DNA from 4 places in the Streptomyces sp. NPDC003032 genome. Region 1 is predicted to be linked to each of the others. Evidence: riboswitches for the same ligand, from Rfam matches in the RefSeq annotation. Region 1 holds a riboswitch; each other region holds the start of a gene.
What was found. A riboswitch is a leader RNA that binds a small molecule or an ion and turns the genes downstream of it on or off. The one in region 1 is predicted to bind cyclic di-AMP.

Region 2: linked by a shared signal. The riboswitch ahead of ACWDZ7_RS15560 (transglycosylase family protein) and the one ahead of ACWDZ7_RS32900 (M23 family metallopeptidase) in region 1 are both predicted to bind cyclic di-AMP.
Region 3: linked by a shared signal. The riboswitch ahead of ACWDZ7_RS20170 (M23 family metallopeptidase) and the one ahead of ACWDZ7_RS32900 (M23 family metallopeptidase) in region 1 are both predicted to bind cyclic di-AMP.
Region 4: linked by a shared signal. The riboswitch ahead of ACWDZ7_RS01135 (NlpC/P60 family protein) and the one ahead of ACWDZ7_RS32900 (M23 family metallopeptidase) in region 1 are both predicted to bind cyclic di-AMP.

Annotation. Positions count from the first base shown of each region.
Region 1 is NZ_JBSFTT010000031.1:21,165-28,913, reverse strand. Features, by position in the region: gene ACWDZ7_RS32940 (sensor histidine kinase) at 1-751, opposite strand, end outside; gene ACWDZ7_RS32935 (response regulator transcription factor) at 822-1,589, opposite strand; gene ACWDZ7_RS32930 (hypothetical protein) at 1,713-2,015, shown strand; gene ACWDZ7_RS32925 (DM13 domain-containing protein) at 2,060-2,617, shown strand; gene ACWDZ7_RS32920 (hypothetical protein) at 2,659-2,856, opposite strand; gene ACWDZ7_RS32915 (glycosyltransferase family 2 protein) at 3,279-4,166, shown strand; tRNA gene ACWDZ7_RS32910 (tRNA-Met) at 4,237-4,310, shown strand; gene ACWDZ7_RS32905 (PP2C family protein-serine/threonine phosphatase) at 4,483-5,670, shown strand; cyclic di-AMP (ydaO/yuaA leader) riboswitch at 5,913-6,060, shown strand; gene ACWDZ7_RS32900 (M23 family metallopeptidase) at 6,072-7,172, shown strand; gene ACWDZ7_RS32895 (aldo/keto reductase) at 7,294-7,749, shown strand, end outside.
Region 2 is NZ_JBSFTT010000009.1:192,643-200,391, forward strand. Features, by position in the region: gene ACWDZ7_RS15550 (cytochrome P450 family protein) at 1-1,176, shown strand, start outside; gene ACWDZ7_RS15555 (transglycosylase family protein) at 1,319-2,410, shown strand; cyclic di-AMP (ydaO/yuaA leader) riboswitch at 2,605-2,776, shown strand; partial or broken gene ACWDZ7_RS15560 (transglycosylase family protein) at 2,781-3,170, shown strand; partial or broken gene ACWDZ7_RS15565 (LysM peptidoglycan-binding domain-containing protein) at 3,300-3,503, shown strand; gene eno (phosphopyruvate hydratase) at 3,835-5,121, shown strand; gene ACWDZ7_RS15575 (FtsB family cell division protein) at 5,221-5,700, shown strand; gene ACWDZ7_RS15580 (DUF501 domain-containing protein) at 5,723-6,313, shown strand; gene ACWDZ7_RS15585 (Ppx/GppA phosphatase family protein) at 6,310-7,251, shown strand; gene ACWDZ7_RS15590 (hypothetical protein) at 7,269-7,749, opposite strand, start outside.
Region 3 is NZ_JBSFTT010000013.1:114,956-122,704, reverse strand. Features, by position in the region: gene ACWDZ7_RS20185 (DNA gyrase/topoisomerase IV subunit A) at 1-2,239, opposite strand, end outside; gene ACWDZ7_RS20180 (M16 family metallopeptidase) at 2,525-3,916, shown strand; gene ACWDZ7_RS20175 (M16 family metallopeptidase) at 3,913-5,298, shown strand; cyclic di-AMP (ydaO/yuaA leader) riboswitch at 5,529-5,691, shown strand; gene ACWDZ7_RS20170 (M23 family metallopeptidase) at 5,704-6,507, shown strand; gene ACWDZ7_RS20165 (GntR family transcriptional regulator) at 6,717-7,403, shown strand; gene ACWDZ7_RS20160 (HPr family phosphocarrier protein) at 7,579-7,749, opposite strand, start outside.
Region 4 is NZ_JBSFTT010000001.1:226,068-233,816, reverse strand. Features, by position in the region: gene ACWDZ7_RS01160 (ATP-binding protein) at 1-963, shown strand, start outside; gene ACWDZ7_RS01155 (LuxR C-terminal-related transcriptional regulator) at 960-1,688, shown strand; gene ACWDZ7_RS01150 (hypothetical protein) at 1,732-2,391, opposite strand; gene ACWDZ7_RS01145 (NlpC/P60 family protein) at 2,426-3,505, opposite strand; gene ACWDZ7_RS01140 (hypothetical protein) at 3,851-4,204, shown strand; gene ACWDZ7_RS01135 (NlpC/P60 family protein) at 4,303-5,511, opposite strand; cyclic di-AMP (ydaO/yuaA leader) riboswitch at 5,520-5,675, opposite strand; gene pcrA (DNA helicase PcrA) at 5,905-7,749, shown strand, end outside.

The DNA of each region.
Region 1 (7,749 bases):
GGCCGCCGACGAGGCGTACGCCGTGTTCGCGGGCCAGCGGGTCCGCTCCGGCGAGGGCGTCGCCGACCAGGTCGTAGGCGGAGATCCGGGCGGGGCTCAGGGTGAGGGCGCCGGCGTGGATGCGGGAGAGTTCGAAGAGGTCGCCGACCATGGAGTTGAGGCGCTCCACCTCCGTGCGGATCTGGCGCAGATAGCGGTCCGGGTCGGCCGCGACGCCGTCCTCCAGGGCCTCGGACATGGCACGCAGGCCGGCGAGGGGCGTGCGCAGGTCATGGGAGATCCAGGCGACGAGTTCACGCCGGGACGCCTCCAGGGCGCGTTCGCGCTCCCGGGACTCGGCGAGCTTGGCACTGGTGGCCTCCAACTGGCGGGTCAGGGCGGCCAGTTCCGCGGTCGTGGGCCGCGCGGGCGCCGCGAAGCTGCCGCCGTCACCGAAGGAGCGGGCCGCCTCGGTCAGGGCCTCGCTGCGGGCGACCACCCAGCGGCCGAGCAGCAGCGCGGTGGCGAGCGAGACGACCGCGGCCATCGCCACGACGATCGCGACGACGTTCAGGTCGTGCCGGGACAGGAACATCTCCCAGGCCACGAGGAGCGTCCCGGCCAGCATCGCGAGCACGGCGACCGCGGCGACCACGGTCAGCGACCAGGTGAGCGAGCGGTGCCGCAGCAGGCGCAGTGCGAGGGCGCCGAGGAGCCCGGCCGATGCCGCGCCGGCGAAGGCGATCAGGGCGATGAGGAGAATGTCCAGCACGGGGGATCAGCCTTCGGCTCTCATGGCTTGTCGGCTCTCATGGCTGCCGGGTTTCATGGCTTGCCGGGTCTCATGGGTTGTCCGGTCTCATGGGTTGTCCGGACCGGCTCGCGGACGCGTCATCCGTTGCGTCGAGGCGGTAGCCCACGCCCCACACCGTCTGGATCAGCTGCGGCCTGGCCGGGTCGTCCTCCACCTTGCCGCGCAGTCGGCGGATGTGAACCGTGACGGTCGACAGGTCGCCGAACTCCCAGCCCCACACCTCACGTATCAGTTCCTCTCGGCTGAACGCCTGGCCCGGGTGGCGCAGGAAGAAAGTGAGCAGGTCGAACTCTCGGATCGTCAGGGCCAGTTCGGCGCCGCCCTTCGTCGCGCGGCGGGCCACCGGGTCCACCGAGAGACCGGCCGCCCGCAGCGGTGTGCCGGGATCGGAAGCCCGGCCGGCGTGGCTGCGGCGCAGAACCGACTCGACGCGCAGGACGAGCTCGCGGGGGCTGAACGGCTTGGTGACGTAGTCGTCGGCGCCTATCTCCAGGCCCAGGATGCGGTCGTCCTCGTCGCCGAGGGCCGTGAGCATGACGACCGGCACCGGGCCCTTGGCGCGCAGCCTGCGGCAGACCTCCAGGCCGTCCATGCCGGGCAGCATCAGGTCCAGGACGACGAGGTCGGGCCAGTGCCGCGTGGCGTACTCCAGCGCCGCGGGGCCGTCATCGGCGCGGTCGACGGCGTACCCGGCGCGGGACAGGTATCCCGTGACCACCTCGGCCACGGTCGGGTCGTCGTCCACGACGAGCACACGGAGCCCGGCACCCGGAGCGTCCTGCGGCGATGTCTGCATACGCCCAGCCTCGCACCGGCCGGCGGGGTCAGGATCACCCGGAGCCCGGCCGACGCTCGACGTCCCTGTTTCGTAAGATTCTGAAGTCCTATATGTGCCAATTGTGTTCGTAGGGTGAGTGACGTGACCAACGCTCTCTCACCACCACCACCACCAGCAGCGACAGCGACAGCGGCAGCGGCAGTAGCGGCGACAGCCGAGCCACGGAAGAGCAAGTCCGCCATCCGGGTCGGGGACGAAGTCCTCCACTACCGAGAAGGTGACAACGCGGGAATCGTCGTCGCCGTACGGCGACCGTGGTGGGCCTTCTTCGGGCGCGTCCACTGGGTCCAGTGGCGCGATGGCGTTCTTCCCGTCCCGATGCACAACGGGCTGCGGCCGGCGGCCGAGGTCCGGCAGGTCGAAGGCGGGGAGGAGACGGCGTGAGCGCGAGTGGCCGGAATCCGGGGGGCACCCCGAAGCGCCGTCTGATGGGCAGGCCGCTGATCCTGGGCGCGCTGATCGTCGCTGTCGTCGTGGTGGTGGGGGCGGGGCTGTACTGGTTCCAGCCCTGGAAGGCGTGGCAGGACGAGACCGTACGGGAAGAGCTGCCTGTCGCCGACGGCACACGAGCAGCCGAATCGGCCTCCCCCGGCGCCTCCGGGCCCACGGCCGCGCCCTCGCCCCCGCAGGAGCCGCGCACGCTGGCGACCGGCAAGCTGATCAGCCATGAGCATCGCACCGCCGGCACGGTCAAGGTGCTGCGTCTGCCCGACGGCTCACACACTCTGCGGCTGGAGGACCTGGACACCAGCAACGGCCCCGACCTTCACGTCTGGATCACCGACGCCCCGGTCGTGGAGGGCAAGGCGGGCTGGAGTGTCTTCGACGACGGCGCGTACGACAGCCTCGGCAAGCTCAAGGGCAACAAGGGCGACCAGAACTACGCCCTGCCCGACGGCCTCGACCTGAACCGATTCACCAGCGTGAGCATCTGGTGCGACCGCTTCAACGTCTCCTTCGGCGCCGCGGAACTCCGACGCGTATGACCTCGTTCGAGCGCCCGCGTCACGGCGGTCCTCTCCGGCGCCTACACCGGCGCGATGCCCGACTCCGCCCCCGCCGAGGCCGGCCACTCCGTCTCGGACGTGCTCGCCCTGGCCGCCTTCTCCGGTGACACCGGGCTCGCCACGGCGGCGCGGGAGGCCTTCACCGAGGCGATGTCCACCAGCTTCTGGGCCGGCGCCGCGGGCGTCCTGGCCGCGGCCGTACTCGCCGTCGTCCTCATCAGGGACGGCAAGACGCCCGCAGCTGAGGAGCCGGCGGAGGCCGAGGCACCCCCCCAGACCGGTGACCCTGACCACGGCGGCGTAAGCGCCCCGGCCGGCCGGCCGGCCCGCACGCCACGACGACACCCCGCCCCACCCGGCTTCGGCCCGGCGGGGCTCCGTCATGACGTTGGCCGGTCGGCTCCCGCGTGCGGCGGCCTGCGTGTGGGCTGGCCCCGCCCCCACACACCGCCACCCCCAAGCCGACCAGCCCGCCCCCACACACCGCCACCCGCACGCAAACTGCCCCCCTTCCGCGTGCAGCCGCCCGCGGCCGAGCTGGTTCACTTTCGCGTACGGCTGTTGCCGCGCACGCGGGGCCGGTCCATTTCCGTACGCAATGCCTGCCTGCCCTGCAATCCCCGACCATGGGAGTCCTTCCGTGTCTCAGCCGCCACGTCTCGGTGTCGTCGTCATCACGATGGGCAACCGGCCCAGAGAGCTGGACGCGCTGCTCGCGTCCGTGGCCGGGCAGGACGTGTCGGCGGACCGGATCGTGCTCGTCGGCAACGGCTCACCGCTGCCGGAACTCCCCGCGCTGCCGGGCAAGGTGACGGCCATCGAGCTCGACGAGAACCTCGGCTGCCCCGGCGGCCGCAACGTGGCGATCGAGCGCCTCATGGACCTCGGCGACGTGGACGTCGTCATCGAACTGGACGACGACGGACTCCTCGTGGACCACGACGTCTTCCGCAAGGTGCGGGATCTCTTCACCGACGACCCGCGCCTCGGCATCGTCGGCTTCCGCATCGCCGACGAGCACGGCGAGACCCAGCGCCGCCACATCCCCCGGCTGCGCGCCACCGACCCGATGCGGCGCGGCCCGGTCACCGCCTTCCTCGGTGGCGGGCACGCCTTCTCCACCGAAATGCTGGGGCAGACCGGTACCTGGCCCGCTCAGTTCTTCTTCGGGCACGAGGAGACCGACCTGGCCTGGCGGGCCGTGGACGCCGGCTGGAAGATCCTCTACGAGCCCGCGCTGCTCCTCCAGCACCCCAAGACCTCCCCGGCCCGGCACGCCGTCTACTACCGCAACACCGCCCGCAACCGCGTCTGGCTGGTCCGCCGTCGCCTCCCGCTCCCGCTCATCCCCGTCCACCTCGGCATCTGGACCCTCCTCACCCTCGCCCGCACCCGCTCCCTGCCGGGCCTGCGCGCCTGGGCGGGCGGCTTCGCGGAAGGGATGCGGACCTCCTGCGGCGAGCGCCGGCCCATGCGCTGGCGCACCGTGTGGCGGCTGACGCGGCTGGGGCGCCCGCCGGTGATCTGAGCCGCGTACGCCGTCGGCCCGGTACTGGTTCGCTTCACCCCTCCGGATGGCGTAGAGTTGGGTTTACCGACGCGGGGTGGAGCAGCTCGGTAGCTCGCTGGGCTCATAACCCAGAGGTCGCAGGTTCAAATCCTGTCCCCGCTACTGAAGGCCGAGGGCCGGAAGCGTTCATCGCTTCCGGCCCTCGGTGTTTCCCGCCCTCCCCGCCCCCGGTCCGCTCACCCCTCTCCCCGCACCCCTGCCGTCCCGTAACCCGCTCGGCCCGCACCAGGTCGCACCCGCCCCCCGCTGCGGGAAGCCTGGGTGCAGCGCGGTGATGGGTCGCGGACTCGGCGGGAGACAAGCGGTGGGGCAGCGTGGAGGAACCGGCGGCAGCGGAACCGGCGGCGGCGGAACCACCGCGCACGAGCGGGCCTTCGTCCGGGCCCTGCCCGTCCTGCTCCTGGTCGTCGGGGTCGGGTACGACGCCGCGACCCCGGCCGAGTTCACCGCCGCCCCGCTCTTCGCGGCCGCCCCACTGATCGCCGCCCCCTTCTACTCGCTGCTCAACACCGCCCTGACGGGCGCCGCGGCCTCCGTCGCCGTACTCGTGCTGCACTACGGCAACGCCGTCACCAGCCCTGTCGAGGCCATCACCGAACTCTTCACCGTGGTGACCGTCGCCGTCCTCGCGACCGTCATCAACCGCGTCGTCTGCCGCGGCAACGACCGGCTCGCCACCGCCCGCTCCATCGCCGAGGCCACCCAGCGCGCCGTGCTGCCGCAGCCGGACCCCCGGATCGGCGGGCTCGACATCGCGGCGCGGTACGAGGCGGCGCAGGCCGACGCGTTCATCGGCGGCGATCTGTACGCCGTACAGGACACCCCGCACGGTGTGCGGCTCATCGTCGGCGACGTACGCGGGAAGGGCATGGGCGCGGTGGCCGCCGTCGCCGTCGTCATCGGCGCCTTCCGGGAGGCCGCCGAGCAGGAGGCGACCCTGGAGGCGGTGGCGCAGCGCCTGGAGCGGGCGCTGGCGCGCGAGGGCACCCGGCGTGACGGGCTCGACGCCTTCGAGGGGTTCACCACGGCCGTCCTCGCGGAGATCCGGCACGGCGAGGGCGTCGTACGGCTGGTCAACCGTGGACATCCGGCGCCGCTGCTGCTGCGCGGCGACGGGCGGCTGTGCGTGCTCTCCGCGAGCGACCCCGCGCTGCCGCTCGGCATGGGTGACCTGGGGGTCTGGCCGGACCGGGCGGACGAGTCGGACTTCCCGCCCGGCGCGATGCTGCTCTTCTATACGGACGGCCTCTCGGAGGCACGGGACGCGGCGGGGGAGTTCTACGATCCCGCGACCCGGCTCGGCGGGCGGATCTTCCCCGGCCGCGAGGGACCGCACGCGCTGCTCGCCACGCTCACGCAGGAGGTCCGGCGGCACACGGGCGGCGCGGCGACGGACGACATGGCGCTGCTCGCGGTGCGGCGGCCGGCGGGCGGGGACGCGATGGTCACCGTGCGTGACTGAAGTGCAACAGAGGTCCTCGGCGGAGAGTAGGCGGGGGGCAGGCGGGGAGCGGGCGGGGAGCTGACGGAGAGTCGGCGGCGCGCTGACGGGAGGTCAACTCGCCCCGATTCAGACGCCCGTGTCCCATTAAGTACGGACGGGGAGCGTTAACGATCAACTGGAACGGCTTGGAATACGGCACCCCCTTCTATTAACGTTCGATAACGCAGCGCGGTCGTCCCAGCCGTCACTAGAGACGGCTCCGCGCGCACACGCCTAATCCCGCAAGGGAGCCGGGGAACCACCAACTTGGGGTGAATCGGGCATCTGAGCATCCGTGCCAGATGTTCGTAGGAGACCTTCCTACTCCGAACCCGTCAGCTAACCCGGTAGGCGAGAAGGAAGGAAAGGAGTGCGCCCCAGTGGCGTCCAACCGGCCTGCCCCCCAAGCGGTGTACGTACCGAACGACGACGAATTCGGTGGGTACGACGAGGAGACCTGGGAGGAATGGAATCCCACTGAGGACTCCGTCCGTCCCGTCCGCGGCAGGCACCGTGTGCACAAGAAGGGCGGCGGCGGGCTCGCCCGCAGCTCCACCGTCCTTGGCGTCGGCGTCATCGCCGCCGTCGGCGCGGGCGGCATCGCCACCGCGCAGGACGGCAAGCCGCCCGTCTCCATCTCGATGCCCGACCTGGGCGCCGTCACGGACTCGCTGCCCGAGGCCGGGTCCCTTCCCGGCGTGGGCTCCCTGATATCCGACGGCGACGCGCCGGACTCCGCGGACCCCACGGGCTCCGAGGCCGTCGTCGCCGCCGCGCCGCTCACCGCCGCCGGTGTCAGCACCGCCGACGCCGAGCAGGGCACCACCGACGCGGGCGAGGCACTGCGCGCCCGCATCATGCAGCAGGCGGAGAACCAGCAGGACCAGGCGGACGCCGCCGTGCGCACCGCGGCCGAGCAGACCGCCGTGAAGCGGGCCGCCGAAGAGGCCGCCGCCCAGCAGAAGCAGGCCGAGCAGAAGGCCGACGCCGAGACGGCCGCCAAGGCCGCCGCCAAGAAGAAGAAGGAGGAGGAGGCCCGCGAGGCCAAGGCCCTGGCCGAGCGCCGCGCCAAGCTCGCGAAGAGCTATGCGATCCCCACCTCCTCGTACACCCTGACCTCGCACTTCGGTGACTCCGGGTCCATGTGGTCCTCCGGGCAGCACACCGGTCTGGACTTCGCCGCTCCGACGGGTACCCCGCTCAAGGCCGTGCACACCGGCACTGTCAAGGAGGCCGGCTGGGCGGGCGCGTACGGCTACCGCACCGTCCTGGAGCTGTCGGACGGCACCGAGATCTGGTACTGCCACCAGTCCTCGCTCAACGTCAGCGCCGGGCAGAAGGTCAGCACGGGCGACGTCATCGGCCGCGTCGGCGCGACCGGCAACGTCACCGGGCCGCACCTCCACCTGGAGGTCCACACGCCGGGCGGCGCCACCGTCGACCCGCTGGGCTGGCTGCGGAGCAAGGGCCTCAATCCCTGAGCGGTCCGCCGGGGCGGGCGTGACTCCGGGGCGGGCGTGACCTGACGTTCCCTCGCGTTACTCGACCTTCCTTTGAGGGAGTTCCCGGAATTCGGTTTCCGGAAGGGACGTTGAGGAACGTATGACTCCTCTTCGTTCCCTCGGCTCATCCGACCTCGAAGTCTTCCCTCTCTCCCTCGGCGGCAACGTCTTCGGCTGGACCGCCGACCGCACCGCGTCCTTCGCCGTCCTCGACGCCTACACCGAAGCGGGCGGGAACTTCATCGACACCGCCGACGCCTACTCGGCCTGGGTGGAGGGCAACAAGGGCGGCGAGTCCGAGACCCTCATCGGCGAGTGGCTGGCCGAGCGCGGCAACCGCTCGGACGTGGTCGTCGCGACGAAGGCCGGCTCCCACCCCGAGTACAAGGGCCTGGCCGCGAGCACCATCAAGGGCGCCGCCGACGCGTCCCTGCGCCGCCTCGGCACCGACTACATCGACCTCTACTACACCCACTTCGACGACCCGTCCGTCCCGGTGGAGGAGATCATCGGGGCGCTCGACGAACTGGTGCGGGCCGGCAAGGTGCGTGCGATC
Region 2 (7,749 bases), on a different contig from region 1:
AGCGGCGTCGAGGCGTGGCTCGTGACGCGGTACGCGGACGCACGGCAGGCCCTCGCCGACCAGCGGCTCAGCAAGAATCCGGCCCATCACGACGAGCCCGCGCACGCCAAGGGCAAGACCGGCATCCCCGGCGAGCGCAAGGCCGAGCTGATGACGCATCTGCTCAACATCGACCCGCCGGACCACACCCGCCTGCGGCGGCTCGTCTCGAAGGCGTTCACACCCCGCCGCGTCGCAGAGTTCGCGCCCCGGGTGCAGGAGCTGACGGACGCCCTGATCGACACGCTCGTCGACAAGCACGGCGCGGCCGAGGGCGAGGGCGAGGGCGAGGCCGACCTCATCCACGAGTTCGCCTTCCCGCTCCCCATCTACGCCATCTGCGACCTCCTCGGCGTCCCCCGCGAGGACCAGGACGACTTCCGCGACTGGGCGGGCATGATGATCCGCCACGGGGGAGGGCCGAGGGGCGGCGTGGCCCGCTCCGTGAAGAAGATGCGCGGCTATCTGGCCGAGCTGATCCACCGCAAGCGCCTCGACCCCGGCGACGACCTCATCTCCGGCCTCATCCGCGCCTCCGACCACGGCGAGCACCTCACGGAGAACGAGGCCGCCGCCATGGCCTTCATCCTGCTCTTCGCCGGTTTCGAGACCACCGTCAACCTCATCGGCAACGGCATGTACGCCCTCCTCACCCACCCCGAGCAGCGCGCCCGCCTGCAGAAGGCGCTGGCGGATGGAGACACGGGCCTCCTGGAGACCGGCGTCGAGGAACTGCTCCGCTTCGACGGGCCCGTGGAGCTCGCCACGTGGCGGTTCGCCACCGAGGCGCTGACCGTCGGCGGGCAGCGCGTCGCCGCCGGCGACCCCGTCCTCGTCGTGCTCGCCGCCGCCGACCGCGACCCCGAACGCTTCGAGCGGCCCGACACCCTTGACCTCTCCCGAAGTGACAACCAGCACCTCGGATACGGGCACGGCATCCACTACTGCCTCGGCGCCCCACTCGCCCGCCTGGAGGGCCAGACCGCCCTCGCGACGCTGCTGCGGCGCCTTCCCGATCTGCAACTAGCGGCCGACCCCGAGGATTTGCGGTGGCGTGGCGGGCTGATCATGCGAGGACTGCGCACCCTGCCGGTGGAGTTCACAACCGCACAGAAAACGGCCGCCGAACGGGACTGAACTGACGGAGCGTCACGACTGTGATGTTCGCGTGATCTCCCCTGCATCGACTTGTGACAAGCGTTCGACTGCGGCTACGTTCACGTCGACTCGGGCACCCCGGTGCCCCTGTCGCCGCAATAGTCTCGTGAAAGGCAACCGCATGCTCTCCGGCAATGGTCGTCACCGACGCCCCCGCCAGGCCCCGGCCCTCATCGTCGCGGCAGGAGTCACCGGATCCGCCATCGCCATCCCGCTCCTCGGAGCCACCAGCGCGAGCGCCGCCGAGACGGCGACCTGGGACAAGCTCGCCGAGTGCGAGAGCGGCGGCGCGTGGAGCGCCAACCCCGGCAATGGTTACTACGGAGGGCTCCAGCTCTCACAGGAGACCTGGGAGCGGCACGGCGGCCTCGACTACGCGCCGAGCGCCGACCAGGCCTCCAAGTCCCAGCAGATCGCCGTCGCGGAGAAGATCCTCGACGGCCAGGGCCCCGCGGCCTGGCCGAGCTGCGCCCCGATCGCCGGACTCACCAACGGCGGCGCCGCGGCCGACGTGGACCCGGGTGACCCGGTCGTCCCCGACTCGTCCGGTTCGACCGGCTCCGAGAAGTCCCCGGACAAGGACAAGGGCAAGGACAAGGGCGCGGACAAGTCGGACAACAAGTCGGACGCCAAGCCGGACACCAAGCCGGACGACAAGTCCTCCGGCTCCGCCGACCCGTCCGACGGCACGTCAGACGCCCCCGGCTCCCCCGACGGCGACGGCGACGACGCGAGCGACACGCCCGGCTCGGACGGCACCTCCCGAGACAAGAATCACGACAAGACGGGCAACAAGGGCACCGAGGGCAACAAGGGTGCCGAGGGCCCCGAGAGCGACGCGGGCAAGACGGACGGCAAGGGCGGGGCGGGCGATCCCGGCAAGTCCGGGCGGAAGGACAGCACTTCCCCCGGGTCCGAGGACCCGGCCGCTCCCACCGACGACACCGCCTCCGGCCGCCACCGCGGCGACCGCGCGGACGAGACCGCCTCCGGCGACCGTCCCGGACGGCACGCCTCGCGCGGCGCGGACCGCTCGGAGAAGCTCGCCGACGGGACGTACAAGGTCCGCTCCGGGGACAACCTTTCAGCGATCGCGGACGACCTCGACGTCGATGGCGGCTGGCGCGAGCTCTACACCGAGAACAAGAAGACCGTCGGCGCGGACCCGGACCTCATTCTCCCCGGTCAGAGCCTCGATTTGGGCGAAAAGTAAGGGAAGTTGACGAAGCGTCCGGCGGGGACTTCGTGCCGAATGTCCCTATTGGTGCAAGTGAGAGATGGGTCTCAGAAGCCCTGATCGCCTTTGAAATTCCGGCGATCCCCTGTCTACGGTCGTGACCGCCCGCCATTGGTGGGCCCCGCCGGTCGGTACGCCGAATCCTGCCAACGGCCGGACGGGAACAGTCGTCGCTTCGAGCGCCGTAGGCAGGAGCGGGGGACCCAAGGTAAGCGCCGTTGCGAAACGGCTAGGGGTGAAGGCGCCATACGAGTAGCTAGGAGTAGCTACGAGTAGCGCGTCCGGGCAACTTCACTGGCCCGAACCCGACAGCTCACCTCGCAGGCGTCGGTGAGGGGATCAACTCATGCTGTTTTCCAGCAAGGGCAAGCACCGCCGTCCGTCCAAGACCACCCGTGTCGTCACGCTCGCCGGTGTCACCGGTGTCGCCGTGGCCGCCCCGCTGATGGCCGCCGGTTCGGCCTCCGCCGCCACCGGCGCCGAGTGGGACGCCGTGGCCCAGTGCGAGTCCGGCGGCAACTGGTCGATCAACACCGGCAACGGCTACCAGGGCGGCCTGCAGTTCTCGCCGTCCACCTGGGCCGCGTACGGCGGCACCAAGTACGCGCCGAGCGCCGACAAGGCCTCCAAGGCCCAGCAGATCGAGATCGCCGAGAAGGTCCTCGCCGGTCAGGGCAAGGGTGCCTGGCCGAGCTGTGGCGTCGGCCTCTCGGGCGCCGCGTACAACGGCGGCGGTGGCGGCTCGCAGCAGCAGGCCCCGCAGGAGCAGGCCAAGCCGAAGCCGCAGCCGCAGCAGCCGCGGCAGCAGGCCGCCCCGCAGCAGACGCAGCAGGCCCCGAAGCCGCAGCCCGCGCCGCAGACCGAGTCCAAGAAGACCGTCGAGACCCCGACCGGCAAGACGGTCGAGAAGGGCGACGGCGAGTACAAGGTCAAGACCGGCGACACGCTCTCCAAGATCGCCGAGACGCACGACGTCAAGGGCGGCTGGCAGAAGGTCTACAAGCTCAACGGCGACATCATCGACGACGCCGACTTCATCTACCCGGGCCAGCAGCTCCACCTGAGCTGACCCGCCCGCGGCCGTGCCTCGGCGGACGCACGGCCGCTCTCCCCGTCCCCACGGGCTCCCCGCCCCGGTGCGCGTATCCCCCGTACGCACCGGGGCGGGGCCGTGTCCGCCCGCCGCTCGTCCTCCGCTCGCTCTCCGGCCACTGTTCGCTACCAGCGAGTAGAAAAAGGGGGCTTACGCCCTGTTTCCCGGCCGTTTGGGCTCTCCTCCGTCCCAGGGGACGGGCGGTCGGCTGGCCGAAGGCTCCGGGCCGGTTAGGCTCAGGAGACGCAGGGCCGAAGCGGCCCGGCGTAATCGTGTTTACGCGTCACACTCCCAGAAGGAGATGCTCGTGCCGTCCATCGACGTCGTCGTAGCCCGGGAAATCCTGGACTCCCGAGGCAACCCCACGGTCGAGGTCGAGGTCGGCCTCGACGACGGCAGCACCGGTCGTGCCGCCGTCCCGTCCGGTGCCTCCACCGGTGCCTTCGAGGCCATCGAACTCCGCGACGGTGACCCCAACCGTTACCACGGCAAGGGCGTGGAGAAGGCCGTCCTCGCCGTCATCGAGCAGATCGGCCCGGAGCTCGTCGGCTACGACGCCACCGAGCAGCGCCTGATCGACCAGGCCATGTTCGACCTGGACGCCACCGACAACAAGGGCTCGCTCGGCGCCAACGCCATCCTCGGCGTCTCCCTCGCCGTCGCGCACGCCGCCTCCGAGACCAGCGACCTGCCGCTCTTCCGCTACCTCGGCGGACCCAACGCGCACCTGCTGCCCGTCCCGATGATGAACATCCTGAACGGCGGGTCGCACGCCGACTCGAACGTCGACATCCAGGAGTTCATGATCGCGCCGATCGGCGCCGAGTCGTTCTCCGAGGCGCTGCGCTGGGGCACCGAGGTCTACCACACGCTGAAGAAGGTCCTGAAGAGCAAGGGCCTGGCCACCGGCCTCGGCGACGAGGGCGGCTTCGCCCCGAACCTCGACTCCAACCGCGCCGCCCTCGACCTCATCCTCGAGGCCATCAAGGAGGCCGGTTACATCCCCGGCGAGCAGATCGGCCTCGCGCTCGACGTCGCCGCGTCCGAGTTCTACAAGGACGGCAAGTACCAGTTCGAGGGCAAGGAGCGCTCGGCCGCCGAGATGACCGAGTACTACGAGGAGCTCGTCGCCTCGTACCCGCTCGTCTCCATCGAGGACCCGCTCTTCGAGGACGACTGGGCCGGCTGGAACGCCATCACCGAGAAGCTCGGCGACAAGGTGCAGCTCGTCGGCGACGACCTGTTCGTCACCAACCCGGAGCGCCTGGCGCGCGGCATCGAGGAGAACTCGGCCAACGCCCTGCTCGTCAAGGTCAACCAGATCGGTTCGCTGACCGAGACCCTGGACGCCGTCGAGATGGCCCAGCGCAGCGGCTTCAAGTGCATGATGTCCCACCGCTCCGGCGAGACCGAGGACGTCACCATCGCCGACCTCGCCGTCGCCACCAACTGCGGCCAGATCAAGACCGGCGCCCCGGCCCGCTCCGAGCGCGTCGCCAAGTACAACCAGCTCCTGCGCATCGAGGAGATCCTCGACGACGCCGCGGTCTACGCCGGCCGCAGCGCGTTCCCGCGCTTCCGCTCCGCGGAGTAGTGGGCACCACGTAGTCACCTACCTACGTCCCCGCACCCGGTCCCGTACCGTGTGCGGGGACGTACGTACGTATACGCGCTGCTCTGGGGAGGCGGAACCATGGCCAAGGCCGGGCCCAAGGACCGGTACTCCACCGCTACCCGCCTGCGGCTGCTCGGCGAGCAGACCGCCGAGCGCGTCTACCGCTCCCAGACCAAGCGCCAGGCGCGCCGCTCCCGGCTCACCGGCCGCGCGGCGCTCCTCGCGCTCGTGATCTGCTCCATGGTCGTCGCGCTCGCGTACCCGATAAGGCAGTACGTGTCGCAGCGCGCCGAGATCGACGACCTGCGCCGGCAGCAGGCCGAGCGCCAGGAGGACGTCGAGAGGCTGCGCGACGAGAAGGCCCGCTGGCAGGACGACGCGTACGCGGAGCAGCGCATCCGGGACCGCCTGCACTACGTGATGCCCGGCGAGACCGGATTCACGGTGATCGACCCCGCGGCGGTGAACAGCCGGCGCCCGGACCAGGAGGTGGCCCCGCGCCCCTGGTACTCGAACGTCTGGGACGGCGTGGACAAGGCCGACCGCCCCGCAAACTGACTCATTGACACGAAAGACAGGCATGGAAACGCCCCCCCGTCACCCGGCCACCGCCCCTCACGGACAGCGCTCCGCGCAGACCCCTTCTGGTCCGCCGACCACCCCGCGCACCGAGCCGACCGACGCCGACGTCGAGGCCTTCAAGCAGCAGCTCGGCCGCCCGCCGCGCGGCCTGCGGGCCATCGCGCACCGCTGCCCCTGCGGTCAGCCGGACGTCGTGGAGACGGCGCCGCGCCTCCCGGACGGCACGCCCTTCCCGACGACGTACTACCTCACCTGCCCGCGTGCCGCCTCCGCGATCGGCACCCTTGAGGCCAACGGCGTCATGAAGGAGATGTCGGAGCGGCTCAAGACGGACCCGGAGCTGGCCGCCGCGTACCGCGCGGCGCACGAGGACTACCTCGCGCGCCGCGACGCCATCGAGGTCCTGGAGGGCTTCCCGAGCGCGGGCGGCATGCCGGACCGCGTGAAGTGCCTGCACGTCCTGGTCGGCCACTCCCTGGCCGCGGGCCCCGGCGTGAACCCCCTCGGCGACGAGGCCATCGCGATGCTGCCCGAGTGGTGGGCCAAGGGCCCCTGCGTCACACCGTGCGCCCCCGAGGGCGACGCGTGACCCGGGTCGCCGCCATCGACTGCGGCACGAACTCGATCCGCCTCCTGGTGGCGGACGCCGACCCGGCCACGGGCGAACTCGTCGACCTCGACCGCCGGATGACGATCGTCCGCCTCGGCCAGGACGTGGACAGGACGGGCCGCCTCGCCCCCGAGGCGCTGGAGCGCACCTTCGCGGCCTGCCGCGAGTACGCCGAGGCGATCAAGGCGCACGGCGCGGAGCGGGTCCGCTTCGTCGCCACGTCCGCCTCGCGCGACGCGGAGAACCGTGACGAGTTCGTCCAGGGCGTCCTGGACATCCTCGGCGTCGAGCCGGAGGTCATCACCGGCGCGCAGGAGGCGGAGTTCTCCTTCACGGGCGCGACCAAGGAGCTCACCGGCCGCGACGACCTGGCAAAGCCGTACCTGGTGGTGGACATCGGCGGCGGTTCGACGGAGTTCGTGGTCGGCGCCGACTCCGTCAGGGCGGCCCGCTCGGTGGACATCGGCTGCGTCCGCATGACGGAACGTCACCTCGTGCGCGACGGAGCCGTCGCCGATCCCCCGGCGCGGGAGCGGTTCGCCGCGGTCCGCGCGGACATCGAGGCGGCCCTGGACCTCGCCGAGCGGACGGTCCCGCTCAAGGAGGCCCGCACGCTGGTCGGCCTCGCGGGCTCGGTGACGACGGTCGCCGCGATCGCGCTCGGCCTCGACACGTACGACTGGCGGGCGATCCACCACTCCCGGATCTCCTACGAGCAGGTCGCCTCCATCACGGAACGCCTGATGACCACCACGCACGCCGAGCGCGCCGCGATCCCGGTGATGCACCCGGGCCGCGTCGACGTCATCGCGTCGGGCGCCCTCGTCCTGCTCGCGATCATGGACAGGATCGACGCCCGCGAGGTCGTCGTGAGCGAGCACGACATCCTCGACGGCATCGGCTGGTCCATCGCCTGAGGCGCCGCCGGTCTCTGTCAGGCGGCCCGGCACAGGTCCGTGGGACCCGGCGGAGTCGCGGCGTGGGGCAGGAGCGCGGGGACGGGGCCGATGTGGCGGGCGGGGGCCGAGCGGGTTCCGGTGAAGACCATGAGCCGCAGCACCGCGAACCGCGCCACGCCTGCGAGCGCGGAGGCGGACAGGTAGACGGCCTGTTCGAGCACCGCGCCGGGCGCCGCCACCAGCTGCTGAAGGGCGAACATCGCCGCGCAGGTCACCGCGTACGCGGCCGCCGCCGAGCCGGCCGACTGGGCGTGCTGGCGCCAGGTCGCCCGGCGGCCCGCGCCGAAGGTGAAGCGGGCGTGCAGTTCGGTGGCCAGGAGCGTGGAGGCCGCGGTGATCACGGCGTTGGCCAGCGCCCAGGGGAGCCAGGTGGCGAGCGCCGCCACGGCGAAGCTGGAGGCGAGCCCCACCCCGCCACCGCAGAGGACGAACCGGGCGAAGGCGGCGAAGGGGCCG
Region 3 (7,749 bases), on a different contig from region 1:
GGTCGAACGGCGTGAGCTTGGCCGTCGTCTGCACCGAGTCGTCGAGCGTGCCGCGCGAGCCCGCCACCGTGAAGACGACCGCGTCCACCGCCGGGTCCACCGCCGTGAAGGAGATGACCTTCGCGCCGTCGGCGAGCTTGATGCCCGTCATGCCGCCCGCGGGACGGCCCTGGGGGCGCACCTGGGAGGCCTGGTAGCGCAGCAGCTGGGCGTCGTCCGTGATGAAGACCAGGTCCTCCTCGCCGGTGCGCAGCTCGGCCGCGCCGACGATCCGGTCACCGTCCTTGAGGGTGACGACCTCCAACTCCTCCTTGTTGGTCGGATAGTCCGGCACCACACGCTTGACCACGCCCTGCTCGGTGCCGAGCGCCAGGCCCGGTGAGGACTCGTCGAGCGTCATCAGGCAGATGAGCTTCTCGTCCCCGGTCAGCGGAAGCAGCTCCGAGACCGGCGCTCCTCCGGAGAGGTTGGGCGCGCCCATCGTCTCCGGGAGCTGCGGCAGGTCCACTACGGAGAGGCGCAGCAGCCTGCCCAGGGACGTGACCGCTCCCACCTCGCCGCGCGCCGTGGCAGGCACCGCCGAGACGATGGCGTCGTGCTTGACGCGTTTGGTCTCGCTGTCCGTGAAGGGGTCGCCGTTGGCCGTGCGTGCCAGCAGGCCCGTCGACGACAGGAGTACGCGGCACGGGTCGTCCGCCACCTGGAGCGAGACCGTCGCGGCGGGGGAACCCGCCGACTCCAGGAGCACCGTACGCCGGTCCGTGCCGAACTTCTTGGCGACGGCGGCCAGTTCCGAGGAGACCAGCTTGCGCAGCTCGGCGTCCGACTCCAGGATGCCGGTCAGCTCGTCGATCTCGCCGTTGAGCCTGTCGCGCTCGGTCTCCAGCTCGATGCGGTCGAACTTGGTCAGCCGGCGCAGCGGGGTGTCCAGGATGTACTGCGTCTGGATGTCGCTCAGCGAGAAGCGTCCGATCAGGCGCTCCTTGGCCTGCGCGGAGTTGTCGCTGGACCGGATGAGGCGGATGACCTCGTCGATGTCCAGGAGCGCGATCAGCAGGCCGTCGACCAGATGCAGGCGGTCGCGCTTCTTGCCGCGGCGGAACTCGCTGCGGCGGCGCACCACGTTGAAGCGGTGGTCGAGATAGACCTCCAGGAGCTCCTTGAGGCCGAGGGTGAGGGGCTGGCCGTCCACCAGCGCCACGTTGTTGATGCCGAAGGACTCCTCCATCGGCGTCAGTTTGTACAGCTGTTCCAGGACGGCCTCCGGGACGAAGCCGTTCTTGATCTCGATGACCAGGCGCAGGCCGTGCGAGCGGTCGGTGAGGTCCTTGACGTCGGCGATGCCCTGGAGCTTCTTCGCGCCGACCAGGTCCTTGATCTTGGCGATGACCTTCTCGGGGCCTACGGAGAAGGGCAGTTCGGTGACGACGATGCCCTTGCGGCGTGCCGTCACGTTCTCCACGGTGACCGTCGCCCGGATCTTGAAGGAGCCGCGGCCGGAGTCGTACGCGTCCTTGATGCCGTTCAGGCCGACGATCCTGCCGCCCGTGGGCAGGTCGGGGCCCGGCACGTACTTCATCAGTGTCTCGAGGTCGGCCCCCGGGTGCTTGATGAGGTGGCGGGCCGCGGCGATGACCTCGCCGAGGTTGTGCGGCGGCATGTTCGTCGCCATGCCGACCGCGATGCCCGACGCGCCGTTGACCAGGAGGTTCGGGTAGGCCGCGGGGAGTGCCGACGGCTCCATCTCCTGGCCGTCGTAGTTCGGCTCGAAGTCGACGGTGTTCTCGTCGATCGACTCCGTCATCAGGGAGGTGGCGTCGGCCATCTTGCACTCGGTGTACCGCATGGCGGCCGGCGGGTCGTCGTTGCCGAGTGAGCCGAAGTTGCCGTGGCCGTCCACCAGCGGGAGGCGCATCGAGAAGGGCTGGGCCATGCGCACCAGGGCGTCGTAGATCGACGCGTCGCCGTGCGGGTGCAACTTACCCATGACCTCGCCGACGACACGGGCGCACTTCACATAGCCGCGGTCGGGGCGCAGACCCATCTCGTTCATCTGGTAGACGATCCTGCGGTGCACCGGCTTCATGCCGTCGCGGGCGTCCGGCAGGGCCCGGGAGTAGATGACCGAATACGCGTACTCGAGGAAGGAGCCCTGCATCTCGTCGACGACGTCGATGTCGAGGATCTTCTCCTCGAACGAGTCGTCGGGCGGCGGGGTTTTCGTGCTGCGGCGGGCCATCGCTGCTGCGGCTCCTTCACCAACAAGTGCGGGATCTGACGCCGACCATTGTGGACTGTCCCACTGACAACGCCGACCACGACCCGTGCGGTGGCGTCACTCGGGACCGCGCCGAGGCGGGACCGGCGCCGACGCGGGACTATGCCGACGCGGGACTATGCCGTGGGCGGACCGGGGAACTTCGCCAGGTGTCCGCACGCTTGCATACAGTGGCAGGACTGGCAGCAATTGTTCTGGTCCAGCGATGATCACCATGATCCAGCGATCGAAGGGACGTACATGCCCATGGGTCACACGGCCACAGCCGAGGCCGGCTCCGGCGGCCTGACAGCGACCGAGCACCGGCTGGCCAATGGCCTGCGCGTGGTGCTCTCCGAGGACCACCTGACCCCGGTCGCCGCGGTCTGCCTCTGGTACGACGTCGGCTCCCGCCACGAGGTCAAGGGGCGTACCGGCCTGGCTCACCTCTTCGAGCACCTGATGTTCCAGGGATCGAAGCAGGTGCACGGCAACGGCCACTTCGAGCTGGTCCAGGGAGCGGGCGGCTCGCTCAACGGCACGACGAGCTTCGAGCGCACCAACTATTTCGAGACGATGCCCGCCCACCAGCTGGAGCTGGCCCTGTGGCTCGAAGCCGACCGGATGGGCTCACTGCTGTCCGCGCTCGACGACGAGTCCATGGAGAACCAGCGCGACGTCGTCAAGAACGAACGCCGTCAGCGCTACGACAACGTCCCGTACGGCACGGCCTTCGAGAAGCTGACCGCGCTCTCCTACCCGGAGGGCCACCCCTACCACCACACGCCGATCGGCTCCATGGCCGACCTGGACGCGGCCACTCTGGAGGACGCGCGCGACTTCTTCCGCACGTACTACGCGCCCAACAACGCCGTCCTGTCGGTCGTCGGCGACATCGACCCGGAGCGGACGCTCGCCTGGATCGAGAAGTACTTCGGGTCGATCCCCTCGCACGACGGCAAGCAGCCGCCGCGTGACGGCTCCCTCCCGGAGCGCATCGGCGAGGAGCTCCGCGAGGTCGTCGAGGAGGAGGTCCCGGCCCGCGCGCTGATGGCCGCCTACCGCCTCCCGGAGGACGGCACGCGCGCGTGCGACGCGGCGGACCTGGCGCTGACCGTCCTCGGCAGCGGCGATTCCTCCCGGCTCTACAACCGGCTCGTGCGCCGCGACCGCACCGCCGTCGCCGCGGGCTTCGGCCTGCTGCGCCTGGCCGGTGCCCCCTCGCTGGGCTGGCTGGACGTGAAGACCTCCGGTGACGTCGAGGTGCCGGTCATCGAGGCGGCCGTCGACGAGGAGCTCGCCCGCTTCGCCGCGGAGGGCCCCACTCCGGAGGAGATGGAGCGCGCCCAGGCCCAGCTGGAGCGCGAGTGGCTCGACCGGCTCGGCACGGTCGCGGGCCGCGCGGACGAACTGTGCCGGTACGCGGTCCTGTTCGGCGACCCGCAGCTCGCCCTCACCGCCGTGCAGCGCGTCCTCGACGTCACCGCCCAGGAGGTCCAGGAGGTCGCGAAGGCCCGCCTGCGCCCCGACAACCGCGCGGTGCTCGTGTACGAGCCCGTGACGGCCGCCGAGGAGATCGAAGAGACCGTCGCCGAAGGGACCGGCATCGACGGACTCGCCGGCGCCGAGATCGAAGAGGATGAGGAGGCGGCGAAGTGAGCGAGGCCGCGACGATGCAGTTCCACCCACAGCCCGAGGCCGGCACGGCCAAGCCGTGGGCCTTCCCCGCCCCCGAGCGCGGCGCGCTGCCCAACGGCCTCACGGTGCTGCGCTGCGACCGCCCCGGCCAGCAGGTCGTCGCGGTGGAGGTCCACCTGGAGGCGCCGTTGGACGCCGAGCCGGAGGGCCTCGACGGCGTCGCCACGATCATGGCGAGGGCCTTCAACGAAGGCACCGACAAGCACTCCGCCGAGGAGTTCGCCGCAGAGCTGGACCGCTGCGGCGCCACGATGGACGCGCACGCCGACCACCCCGGTGTCCGCGTCTCCCTCGAAGTCCCCGTCTCCCGCCTCCCGAAGGCGCTCGGTCTGCTCTCCGACGCCCTGCGCGCCCCCGCCTTCGCGGACAGCGAGATCGAACGTCTCGTACGCAACCGCCTGGACGAGATCCCGCACGAGGCCGCCAACCCGGCGCGCCGCGCCGCCAAGGAGCTGTCCAAGCAGCTGTTCCCGGCGAGCTCGCGCATGTCCCGTCCCCGCCAGGGCAGCGAGGAGACGGTCACGGCCATCGACTCGGCGGCGGTGCGCGCCTTCTACGAGAAGCACGTCCGCCCCGCGACGGCCACCCTGGTGGTCGTCGGCGACCTCACGGGCACCGACCTGGACGCCGTCCTGGCGGACACCGTCGGCACCTGGACGGGCGGCACGGCCGAGCCGCGTCCGGTGCCCGCGGTGACCGCCGACGACACGGGCCGCGTGGTCATCGTGGACCGTCCCGGAGCCGTGCAGACGCAGCTGCTGATCGGCCGCGTCGGCCCGGACCGGCACGACCGCGTCTGGCCCGCCCAGGTCCTCGGCACGTACTGCCTGGGCGGCACCCTCACCTCCCGCCTGGACCGCGTCCTGCGCGAGGAGAAGGGATACACCTACGGCGTACGCGCGTTCAGCCAGGTCCTGCGCTCCGCGCCGGACGGTACGGGCGCCGCGATGCTCGCCATCAGCGGATCGGTCGACACGGCCTCCACGGGGCCCGCGCTGGACGACCTCTGGAACGTCCTGCGCACCCTCGCCGCGGAGGGTCTGACCGACGCCGAGCGCGACGTGGCGGTGCAGAACCTGGTGGGTGTGGCCCCGCTCAAGTACGAGATGGCCGCCTCCGTGGCGGCCACGCTCGCCGACCAGGTCGAGCAGAACCTCCCGGACGACTTCCAGGCGCAGCTGTACCGCCGGTTGGCCGCGACCGGCACCGTGGAGGCCACCGCGGCCGTCGTGAGCGCCTTCCCGGAGGACCACCTGGTGACGATCCTCGTCGGCGACGCCGCGCAGATCGAGGAGCCCGTCAGGGCGCTCGGCATCGGTGAAGTGAGCGTGGTCAGCGGCTGAGTGCCGGCCGGGCACCGTCAGCGGTGACGGACTGAGCGACAGTCAGGACATATCGGACCCCGGTGACCGTTACGGCCGCCGGGGTCCTCATATGCCCGAATTCGTATGGAGGTTGCCTGTCTGCCGTGTGGCGTGCGCAACAAAAGTGGCGTTGTGTTTGTCGATTGAAAGCAGGCGCGCTTAGCTTCGATCCGGCTGTTCGTCACGCAGTACGTCGCATCCGCGGCACCGGACAGTCATCGCCGAGTCCCCGTACGGCGCGAGCCAGGGGAGCCGGGGACCCACATGTCCCCTGGGGTGAATCGGGCACCTTGCCGTCAGGCGAGGGACTCGTAGGAGACCTTCCTGCTCCGAACCCGTCAGCTAACCCGGTAGGCGAGAAGGAAGGAAAGGATCAGCCGCTTCATGGCGTTCACCCGTGCCACCGGGAAGCACCGTCGTCCCAGCCGCCTCACCCGCACCTCCGCGAACGTCGCGGGTGTCGCCGCGCTCACCACGACCGGCGTCATCGGAGGCCTGGCCGCTCCGGCGCTGGCCGCCGCCGACGACGCGGCCGTCGAGCACATGGGACTCACGCAGGCGATCTCCGTAGGCGACTCGCTCGCCGAGAGCATCGACGCGCAGGCCGCCGCGCAGCGGCAGGCGGCCGACGACGCGGCCGCCGCCAAGATGGCCGAAGCGGCCGCCAAGAAGAAGGCCGCCGAGGACAAGCGCAAGGCTGAGGCCGACGCCAAGGCGAAGGCCAAGAAGGAGCGCGAGGCCAAGGAGCGCGCCGCCCGCGAGGCCGAGCGCAAGCGCCTGAACACCTACGTCTCCCCGATCTCCGGCTCGTACGTCTCCACGGGCTACCAGACCGGCGGTGCCATGTGGTCCTCCGGCAGCCACACCGGCGTGGACTTCCACGCCGCGTCCGGCACTCCGGTCCACGCGGTCGGCTCCGGCACCGTCGTCGAGGCCGGCTGGGGCGGCGCCTACGGCAACAACGTCGTCATCAAGATGAACGACGGCACGTACACCCAGTACGGCCACCTGAACTCCCTCGGCGTCACCGTCGGTCAGACGGTCACTCCGGGCCAGCAGATAGGCCTCTCGGGCTCCACCGGCAACTCCAGTGGCCCCCACCTCCACTTCGAGGCCCGCACCGGCCCGGAGTACGGCTCGGACATCAACCCCGTGACGTACCTCCGCTCGCACGGCGTCAACGTCTGACCCTTCGCGCCTCACCGAAGGCCCCGGCTCTCCCGAGCCGGGGCCTTCGTCGTTTCCCCGGCCCGCTGCCTTCGGCCACCCGCCCGCCTTTGGCCAAAAGATATCCATGGATTCCGGCCCGCCATCGGAAATTCCGAAGCTCTGCAATAGAGTCACCGAACGAGCGTCGGTCGACCGCGTTTCGCGGGGATTAAGGCGGAGGTCCGGACATGCGTATTCCCGCGCATTCGGTGTGCACGGCCATCCGGGACGACATTGTCTCCGGTGCCCACGAAAGAGGCGGCCGGCTCACCGAGGAGGTTCTCGCGCGCCGCTACGGCGTCTCCCGCGTTCCCGTGCGCGAGGCCCTGCGCACCCTGGAGGCCGAGGGCTTCGTCGTCACGCGCAGACACGCGGGCGCCTGCGTCGCCGAGCCCACGCAGCAGGAGGCCGCCGACCTCCTGGAGCTGCGCATGCTGCTGGAGCCGCTCGCCGCGGCCCGCGCCGCCCAGCGCCGCACCGACGCGCATCTGAAGGTCCTGCGCGGTCTCGTCAGACTGGGCCTTGAGCGCTCGAGGAGGGGGCAGGGGGAGGATCTGCGCTCGCTGGGCGGCTGGTTCCACGAGACGCTCGCCCAGGCCTCCGGCAGCCCCGGGCTGATCGCGCTGCTCACCCAGCTCCGGCGCAAGACCGCCTGGATGTACGTCGTCGAGGCCCCGGTCGCGCCGGTCGACTCCTGGTCCGAGCACGCGGCGATCGTCGACGCGGTCGCCCGCGGGGACGCGGAACGGGCCAGGGCGCTCACCGCGGGGCACACGGACCGGGCGACAGCCGCGCATCGATTGCGCCATTCATCGCGGGGCAGCCGTGTGAGCAATGTGCAACATGCCGTAAACACGGCGGGCCTGCCGAATTAACGTGGGCGCCGTATACAAAGAGAGCCGTGAGGAGGGGGCTTTGGTAAAGCCAATTCCGGGCGGTTGTCTGTGCTGCCCGAATTCAGGCGCCGCATTCGCCGGATGAGTGGCAGATAAATCGAAGGGCCCACCCCGTGTTCCAGGGTGGGCCCTTCGAAGGGTGCTGCGTGGCGGTTCAGACCGTCTCCGGGAGCTCCTCAAGGCCCTCCGCGACCAGCTTCGCCAGACGGTCGAGGGCGGCGTCCGCGCCCTCGGCGTCGGAGGCGAGCACGATCTCCTCGCCGCCCTGGGCGCCCAGGCCGAGCACCGCCAGCATCGAGGCGGCGTTGACCGGGTTGCCGTCGGC
Region 4 (7,749 bases), on a different contig from region 1:
GCGCTCCTCGCCATGGTCGTCGTCTCCATGGTCTTCGTAGGCAATGTGGACCTGGACGGCTCGACCAAGGCGTATGTCGTCCCGACCCTGCTCGTCGCCGCCGGTGTCGCCCTGGTCTGGCGGCAGGCCGACAACGCACGCCGGGCCCGCTGGATGGCCGTCGGCCGCCGCCGGCGCACCCTGACGCTCGCCCGGTCCGCGGCCGGAGTGCTGCTGGTCGGGGCCGGGGTCACCGGCATCTTCGTGCTGCAGGGCTCCGCCGCGCACCTCGGCGCCGTGCTGCAGGCCGCCCTGGCCGTGCTCGTCGGTATCGCGCTCCTCGCCGGCCCCTATCTCGTCCGTATGACGCAGGACCTCTCCGAGGAGCGGCTGATGCGCATCCGCGCCCAGGAGAGAGCCGAGGTCGCCGCCCACGTGCACGACTCCGTGCTGCACACCCTGACCCTGATCCAGCGCAACGCGGAGAGCGCGAGCGAGGTGCGGCGCCTCGCCCGCGCCCAGGAGCGCGATCTGCGGGCCTGGCTCTACAAACCCGAGGGCACCGGCAAGGACGAGGACGAGGAGCCCGACACCCTCGCCGAGGCGGTCCGTCACAGCGCGGCGGAGATCGAGGACAAGCACGGTGTCCCGATCGAGGTCGTCGTGGTCGGCGACTGCCCGCTCGACGAGCGCCTGACCGCGCAGATGCAGGCCGCGAGGGAAGCCATGGTGAACGCCGCCAAGTACGGTGGCGAGGGCGGTGCGGTGCAGGTCTTCGCCGAAGTCGAGGGGGAGACGGTGTTCGTATCCGTCCGGGACCGCGGCCCCGGCTTCGATCTGGACTCCGTGCCCGACGACCGGATGGGCGTACGAGAATCGATCATCGGCCGCATGCAGCGCAACGGCGGCACGGCGCGGTTGCGCGCGGTGCCGGGCGGCGGCACGGAAGTCGAGCTGGAAATGGAGAGGACGGCGACGACATGAGCGACGCGACCGAGGCGGGCGAACCCGCGGAGCCGACCAGGGCGGATGAGGGCGGTGCGGGTGGGCGTCGGGTGCGAGTCGTCCTGGTCGACGACCACCGGATGTTCCGCACCGGAGTGCAGGCGGAGATCGGCCGGACCGACATCACCGGCGTCGAGGTGGTCGGTGAGGCCGCCGACGTCGACCAGGCGGTCACGGTCATCACGGCCGCGCGCCCCGAGGTCGTCCTCCTGGACGTGCACCTCCCCGGTGGCGGCGGCGTGGAGGTGCTGCGCCGCTGCTCGCCGTTGATGGGCGACGCGGAGAACCCGGTGCGTTTCCTGGCGCTGTCGGTGTCCGACGCCGCCGAGGACGTCATCGGTGTCATCCGGGGCGGAGCCCGCGGCTACGTCACCAAGACGATCACCGGGACCGACCTGGTGGACTCCATCTTCCGTGTGCAGGACGGGGACGCGGTGTTCTCGCCGCGCCTGGCGGGCTTCGTCCTGGACGCCTTCGCCTCCACGGACGCGCCTCCGGTCGACGAGGACCTGGACCGCCTCACGCAGCGCGAGAGAGAGGTCCTGCGGCTCATCGCGCGCGGGTACGCGTACAAGGAGATCGCCAAGCAGCTCTTCATCTCCGTGAAGACGGTCGAGTCGCATGTCTCGGCGGTCCTGAGGAAGCTGCAGCTCTCAAATCGACATGAGCTGACGCGGTGGGCGACGGCGCGACGGCTGGTCTGAGGAGCAGGGCGGGCGACTGCTTCGTGGGCGGCCCCGGCCCAACTCAGGGCTTCGCGGACATGGCCTCGTGCTGGGTGCCGCCACGCGCCGGTGCTGGGCGCAGCTTCCGCAGTGCCCAGCGGTAGTGGCTGATGGCCTTCGTGGCGCCCATGAGGCCCGTCAGCCACACGATGAGGCCCGCGCCCATGCCGAGGGCGACGTCGGCGTATGTGTCGCGGCCCGGTTCGGCGTACGCCGCCGCGGAGAAGGACGTCCAGAGGCCGAGCGCGCACACGGCGAGGGAGGACAGGAGCCACAGGAGGCTGAGGCCGGGGGAGCGCAGCCGGGCGTCGGACGCCGGGTGGCTGTCGAATGCGAGCCAGGTGTCCGAGAGTTCGCGTATCCGCCGGTCGCGGCGGACGCTGAGGGCGACGCCGACGACCGCCGGGCCCAGCGCCGCGAGGCCGAGGATCGCGAGGACCGGGCCGAGGATGAGCCCCGTGGCGTCCTTGTCCTCGATGAGCCGGAGCGGCTGGACCAGCAGCACCCAGCCGATGACGCCGCCGAACCCGCACAGCCACAGGAAGAGGAGTCGGTGGACTCCTAGGTGTCGCCTCTGGAGTTCGTGGAGGGCCAGGCCGCGGTCGGTGAGCATTGTCTGCCGGTCCGGCCAGGTGCGCAGATGCAGGGGAGGAGGAGGCGGCGGCAACGTACGGCTGGGCATGGACCCGACAGTACTGGGGGGGTGGCGGGGCTGTTCACACCACCCGAGTCGCGCCCGCGAACGGCATCTGGTCGATCGGTGCGAGCCGTACCGGGGCGCTCGGGTTGGGGGCGTGGATCATCTGGCCGTTGCCCACGTAGATGCCGACGTGACTGATACCTGAGTAGAAGAACACCAGGTCACCGGGGCGTAGCGCGGAGCGTGGGACCCGCTTGCCCGCGGTGATCTGGGCGTAGGTGGTGCGCGGCAGCGAGACGCCCGCGGAGCGGTACGCGGCCTGCGTCAGCCCCGAGCAGTCGAAGGCGTTCGGGCCCGTCGCGCCCCATACGTAGGGGCTGCCGAGCGCTTTGTAGGCGTAGGAAACGGCGGTCGCGGCGCGGGCGTTCGGAGCCTTGGCCGGGGCGCCGGACAGAGAGGCGCCGGACAGGGAGGCACCGGGCAGAGGGGCGCGGGCGTCCGAGCGGGTGGTCCGGTCCGCGTCGTCGCCGGCGAACTCCGCGCGTTGTTCGTCAGTGAGCCGGGACAGCAGCCGCTCGGCCTCGGCCAGTTTTCCGGTGGCGGTCTTCTTGTGCTTCCTCAGCTCCGCCTGGCGCGAGCGCAGGGCGGACAGGCGCTCATCGGCCTCCGCGCGCAGCTGGTCGATCTCCTGGAGCTTCCTGTGTACGCCGCTGACGGCCGCGGCCTGGCGGCTGCCGGCTCGGTCGGCGAGCGAGGCGCGGTCCAGGAACTGCTCGGGGTCCGAGGAGAGCGCGAGCTGCACGGAGGGGTCGATGCCGCCCGCGCGGTACTGCGCGGCGGCGTACGAACCGAGGCTTTGACGGACGGAATTGAGCTTCTCCGTCTTGCGGGTCGCCTCGTCGCGCAGCGCGCCGAGTGATGTCGCGGCCTTCGCGGCCTTCTCCTTCGCGCCGTTGTACTTCTCGGTGGCGATCTCCGCCTCGCGGTGGAGCGAGTCGACCTTGGACTTCACCTCGGCGGGGCTGAGCCGGGGGTCCGCGTGCCCCGAACCGTCGAAGGCGGTCACCGAGGCGGCTCCGGCGATGGCGAGGGTGACGGCGGTACGGGCCGTGTGGCCGCTGAGCGAGCGCTGCCTGGGCTTGCGGTGCGCTGCCACGAAGGGGGCTCCTTAGCTGTCCGGCGACGGCCCGCACAGGGGGAGCGGGCCGCCGCCGGCTTCCTCGGCGGTGGTGTCCGACTGCCGCCCTGGGCGGGACGGCGGTGGGGAGCCGGTCACCTGGTGAAGGACGCTAAACCTGGCCGTCACGGGTCGGCGACGGCTTGTGCGCAACCGACGGAAGTGGGTGAACTGGTGACCGACCGTGTCCGTCCTGATCGCGGGGTGATGCCCTCATCGCGGATGGCTGTGACCAATGCGGCGCTTGCGCCCCACCTGCCCATCGAGAGGTGGTACGGGCCCGCCTGCGGGGAGCGGTAAGGGCCCCGGCTAGGCTCCGGCCTCATGGACGTACTCATCCATCTCTTCGTCGCTCTGCACATCATCGGCATCGCCTCCCTCCTGGGTGGCTTCCTGACCCAGATGAAGCAGATGGGCCAGGGCGCCGCCCGCTTCAGCCCCGCGATGCTGCACGGCGCGCTGATCATGCTTGTCACCGGTGTGGCCCTGGTGGGCCTCAACCAGGCGGACGACAACGCGGTCAACAACCTGAAGATCGGCATCAAGATGGCCGTGCTGATCGTGATCCTCGCGCTGGTCTATGTGAAGCGGGACGAGGAGAAGGTCGACAAGGGCATGTTCGGCGCGGTGGGCCTGCTGACCACGGTGAACATCTTCATCGCCGTGCTGTGGACCTGATCCCGCGAACGACCCTCTACGCGCGCGTGGCCCGCACTCTCTCGGGAGTACGGGCCACGCGCGCGTAGAGGGTGCTTCGTAGAGGCTGCTTTTCGTGGCTACGCCGGGCGCACCACGCTGTGGATCGGCATGTAGTAGATCGACTCGACGCGGACGTTGGCGCCCGGTTTCGGGGCGTGGATCATTTTGCCGTCGCCGATGTAGATCCCTACGTGACTGATGTCGTCGTAGAAGAACACCAGGTCACCGGGTTGGGCAGCGGCGGTCTTCACGGTCGTGCCGACCTTCACCTGATCCCATGTGGTGCGCGGCAGGGAGATTCCCGCGGCCTTCCACGCGTCCTGGGTGAGCCCGGAGCAGTCATAGGAGTCGGGTCCCGTGGCACCCCAGACGTACGGCTTGCCGATCTGGGCCTCCGCGAAGTCGATCACCTTCGCGGCCTTGGTGGCGTAACTGCCGTCGGTGCTCCCGGACCCGGACCCGGACCCGGACCCGACGCCCGAGCCTTGGCCCTCGTCCTGCCCCTGGTCCCGCCCCTGCTCCCGCCCTTGATCCTGCTCCTTCTGCGCCGCCTCTTCCGCCTTGCGCTTGCGCTCCGCCTCGGCGGCCTCCTTGCGGGCCAGCTCCTCGGCCTTGCGCTTGGCCTCCCGCTCCTTCTTCCGCTCGATCGCGGCGAGGCGCGCCTTCTCCTCGGCGGTCAGCTCCGAAAGCAGCTCGCGCGCCTCGCCCAGCTTCGTCTGGACGGTCCGTTTGCTCGTCCTCAGGTCGTCCCGGGAGTCGCTCAGCGTCTTGAGGCTCTTCGCCGCCTTCGTGCGCTGCTTCGTCGCCGACGCCTGCTCCGCCTGGTAGTCGTCGACGGCCTTCTTCTGCCGCGCGGTCAGCCGGTCCGCCAGGTGGTTCTGGTCGAAGTAGCCCTGCGGGTCGTTGGCCAGCATCATCGTGGCCGTCTGGGAGGCGGCGCCGGTGCGGTACTGCGCGGCGGCGAAGGAGCCGAGCCGCTGGCGCGCCTCGTTCAGCTTGTCCGCGCGCTTGGCCACGTCGTCGAGCAGGCGGTCGGCCTTCTTGCGCTGCTTCTCGGTCTTCTCCTTGGCCGAGTTGTACTTCTGAGTGGCCACGCCCGCCTGGTGGTAGAGGTCGTCGACCTTCTTCCGCACCTCTTCGAGGCTGGGCTTCGTCGGCGCGGAGGGGGCTGCCTGCGCGCTCTGCGACAGGAGCGCCACGGAGGTCAGGGCCGCCGTCGTGATGCCGACGGCGGGGGCGGTGCGAATTCCGGCTGTCCGGGTCCGCGGCTTGCGGTGCGACGCCAAGGGAGGCGACTCCTTCCGTAGACCGCCTACCGGGTTAGCTGTCGGGTTCGGGCGGGTGGTTCGGAAGGTTGCCCTACGGTCCCGTACTGCGTACGGGACCGATTCACCCCAAGTTCTCGGTGGGTCCCCGGCTCCGAACGCGTCGGACTCGGCGGAGGCCACCCGCTCCCGGCGAGGTTCGCCGGCGGGGGACGAGCAGCCCGCGCTGCACGCTAGCCAACTTGTGCGACGCGTGTGAAGGTTGCTGTTCGATATGCCCGATACGTTTTCGTGACTTTACGAGGCTCAAGGCGTCGGCCGGCAGCGGTGTGGCGGAGTGTGACCGGACGCCCAGCAGAAGGTGGCCGGAACCCGGAGCGGGTTGTCAGTGGGGCCGCCTAGACTCGGGAGGCGATGAGCAGCCTCTTTGATGACAGCTTCCTGGCGGACCTGCAGCCTTCCCGGGCCGCGGACGAAGAACCCCCGCCGCCGCCCGAGGACAGCGCTCCGGAACCGGTTCCGGACGACTTGTTCAGCGGGAAGTTCGACGTGCCCATGACCCGGGACTCGCACTACCGCGACGGTGCCCCGCGCCCGGTCATCGACCCGGCGACACTCCTCGAGGGGCTGAACGAGAACCAGCGCGCGGCCGTCGTGCACGCGGGCTCGCCGCTGCTCATCGTCGCCGGCGCCGGCTCCGGCAAGACCCGCGTCCTGACCCACCGCATCGCGTACCTCCTCGCCGAGCGCGGTGTGCACCCCGGTCAGATCCTCGCGATCACCTTCACGAACAAGGCCGCGGGCGAGATGAAGGAGCGCGTCGAGCATCTCGTGGGCCCCCGGGCCAACGCGATGTGGGTGTCCACCTTCCACAGCGCCTGCGTCCGCATCCTGCGCCGCGAGTACAAGAAGCTGGGCTTCACGTCCTCCTTCTCGATCTACGACGCAGCGGACTCCAAGCGTCTGATGGCCCTGGTCTGCCGCGACCTGGACATCGACCCGAAGAAGTTCCCGCCGAAGTCGTTCAGCGCCAAGATCTCGAACCTGAAGAACGAGCTGATCGACGAGGAGGACTTCGCGGCTCAGGCCGCCGACGGTTTCGAGAAGACCCTCGCCCAGGCCTACGCCATGTACCAGTCGCGTCTGCGCGAGGCGAACGCGCTGGACTTTGACGACCTGATCATGACGACGGTCCACCTCCTGCGCGCCTTCCCGGACGTCGCCGAGCACTACCGCCGCCGCTTCCGGCACGTCATGGTCGACGAGTACCAGGACACGAACCACGCGCAGTACGCCCTCGTGCGCGAGCTGGTCGGCCCCTCCGGAGGCGAGGGCCGTAACCCCGGCGACCCCGCCGAACCCGCCGAGCTGTGCGTGGTGGGTGACGCGGACCAGTCGATCTACGCCTTCCGCGGCGCCACCATTCGGAACATCCTCCAGTTCGAGGAGGACTACACCGACGCGACGACGATCCTCCTGGAGCAGAACTACCGCTCCACGCAGACGATCTTGACGGCGGCGAACGCGGTCATCGAGCGCAACGAAAGCCGCCGACCGAAGAACCTGTGGACCAACCAGGGCGCCGGCGCCCGCATCATCGGCTACGTGGCGGACACCGAGCACGACGAGGCGCAGTTCGTCGCCGACGAGATCGACCGGCTCACGGACGCGGGCGACGCGAAGGCCGGCGACGTCGCGATCTTCTACCGCACGAACGCGCAGTCCCGTGTCTTCGAAGAGATCTTCATCCGCGTCGGCCTGCCCTACAAGGTCGTCGGCGGCGTGCGCTTCTACGAGCGCAAGGAGGTCCGCGATGTGCTGGCCTACCTGCGCGTTCTCGCCAACCCCGAGGACGCGGTCCCGCTGCGGCGCATCCTCAACGTGCCCAAGAGGGGCATCGGCGACCGCGCCGAGGCGATGATCGACGCGCTCTCCCAGCGCGAGAAGATCTCCTTCCCGCAGGCGCTGCGCCGCGTCGACGAGGCGTATGGAATGGCGGCCCGCTCCACCAACGCCGTCAAGCGCTTCAACACGCTCATGGAGGAGCTGCGGACCATCGTCGAGTCCGGCGCGGGCCCGGCCGTCATCCTGGAGGCCGTGCTCGAACGGACCGGCTACCTCGCCGAGTTGCAGGCGTCGACCGACCCGCAGGACGAGACCCGCATCGAGAACCTCCAGGAACTCGCCGCCGTGGCGCTTGAATTCGAGCAGGAGAACGCCCGAGCGGAAGGCGCCCAGACGGAGGATGCCCAGGCAGAG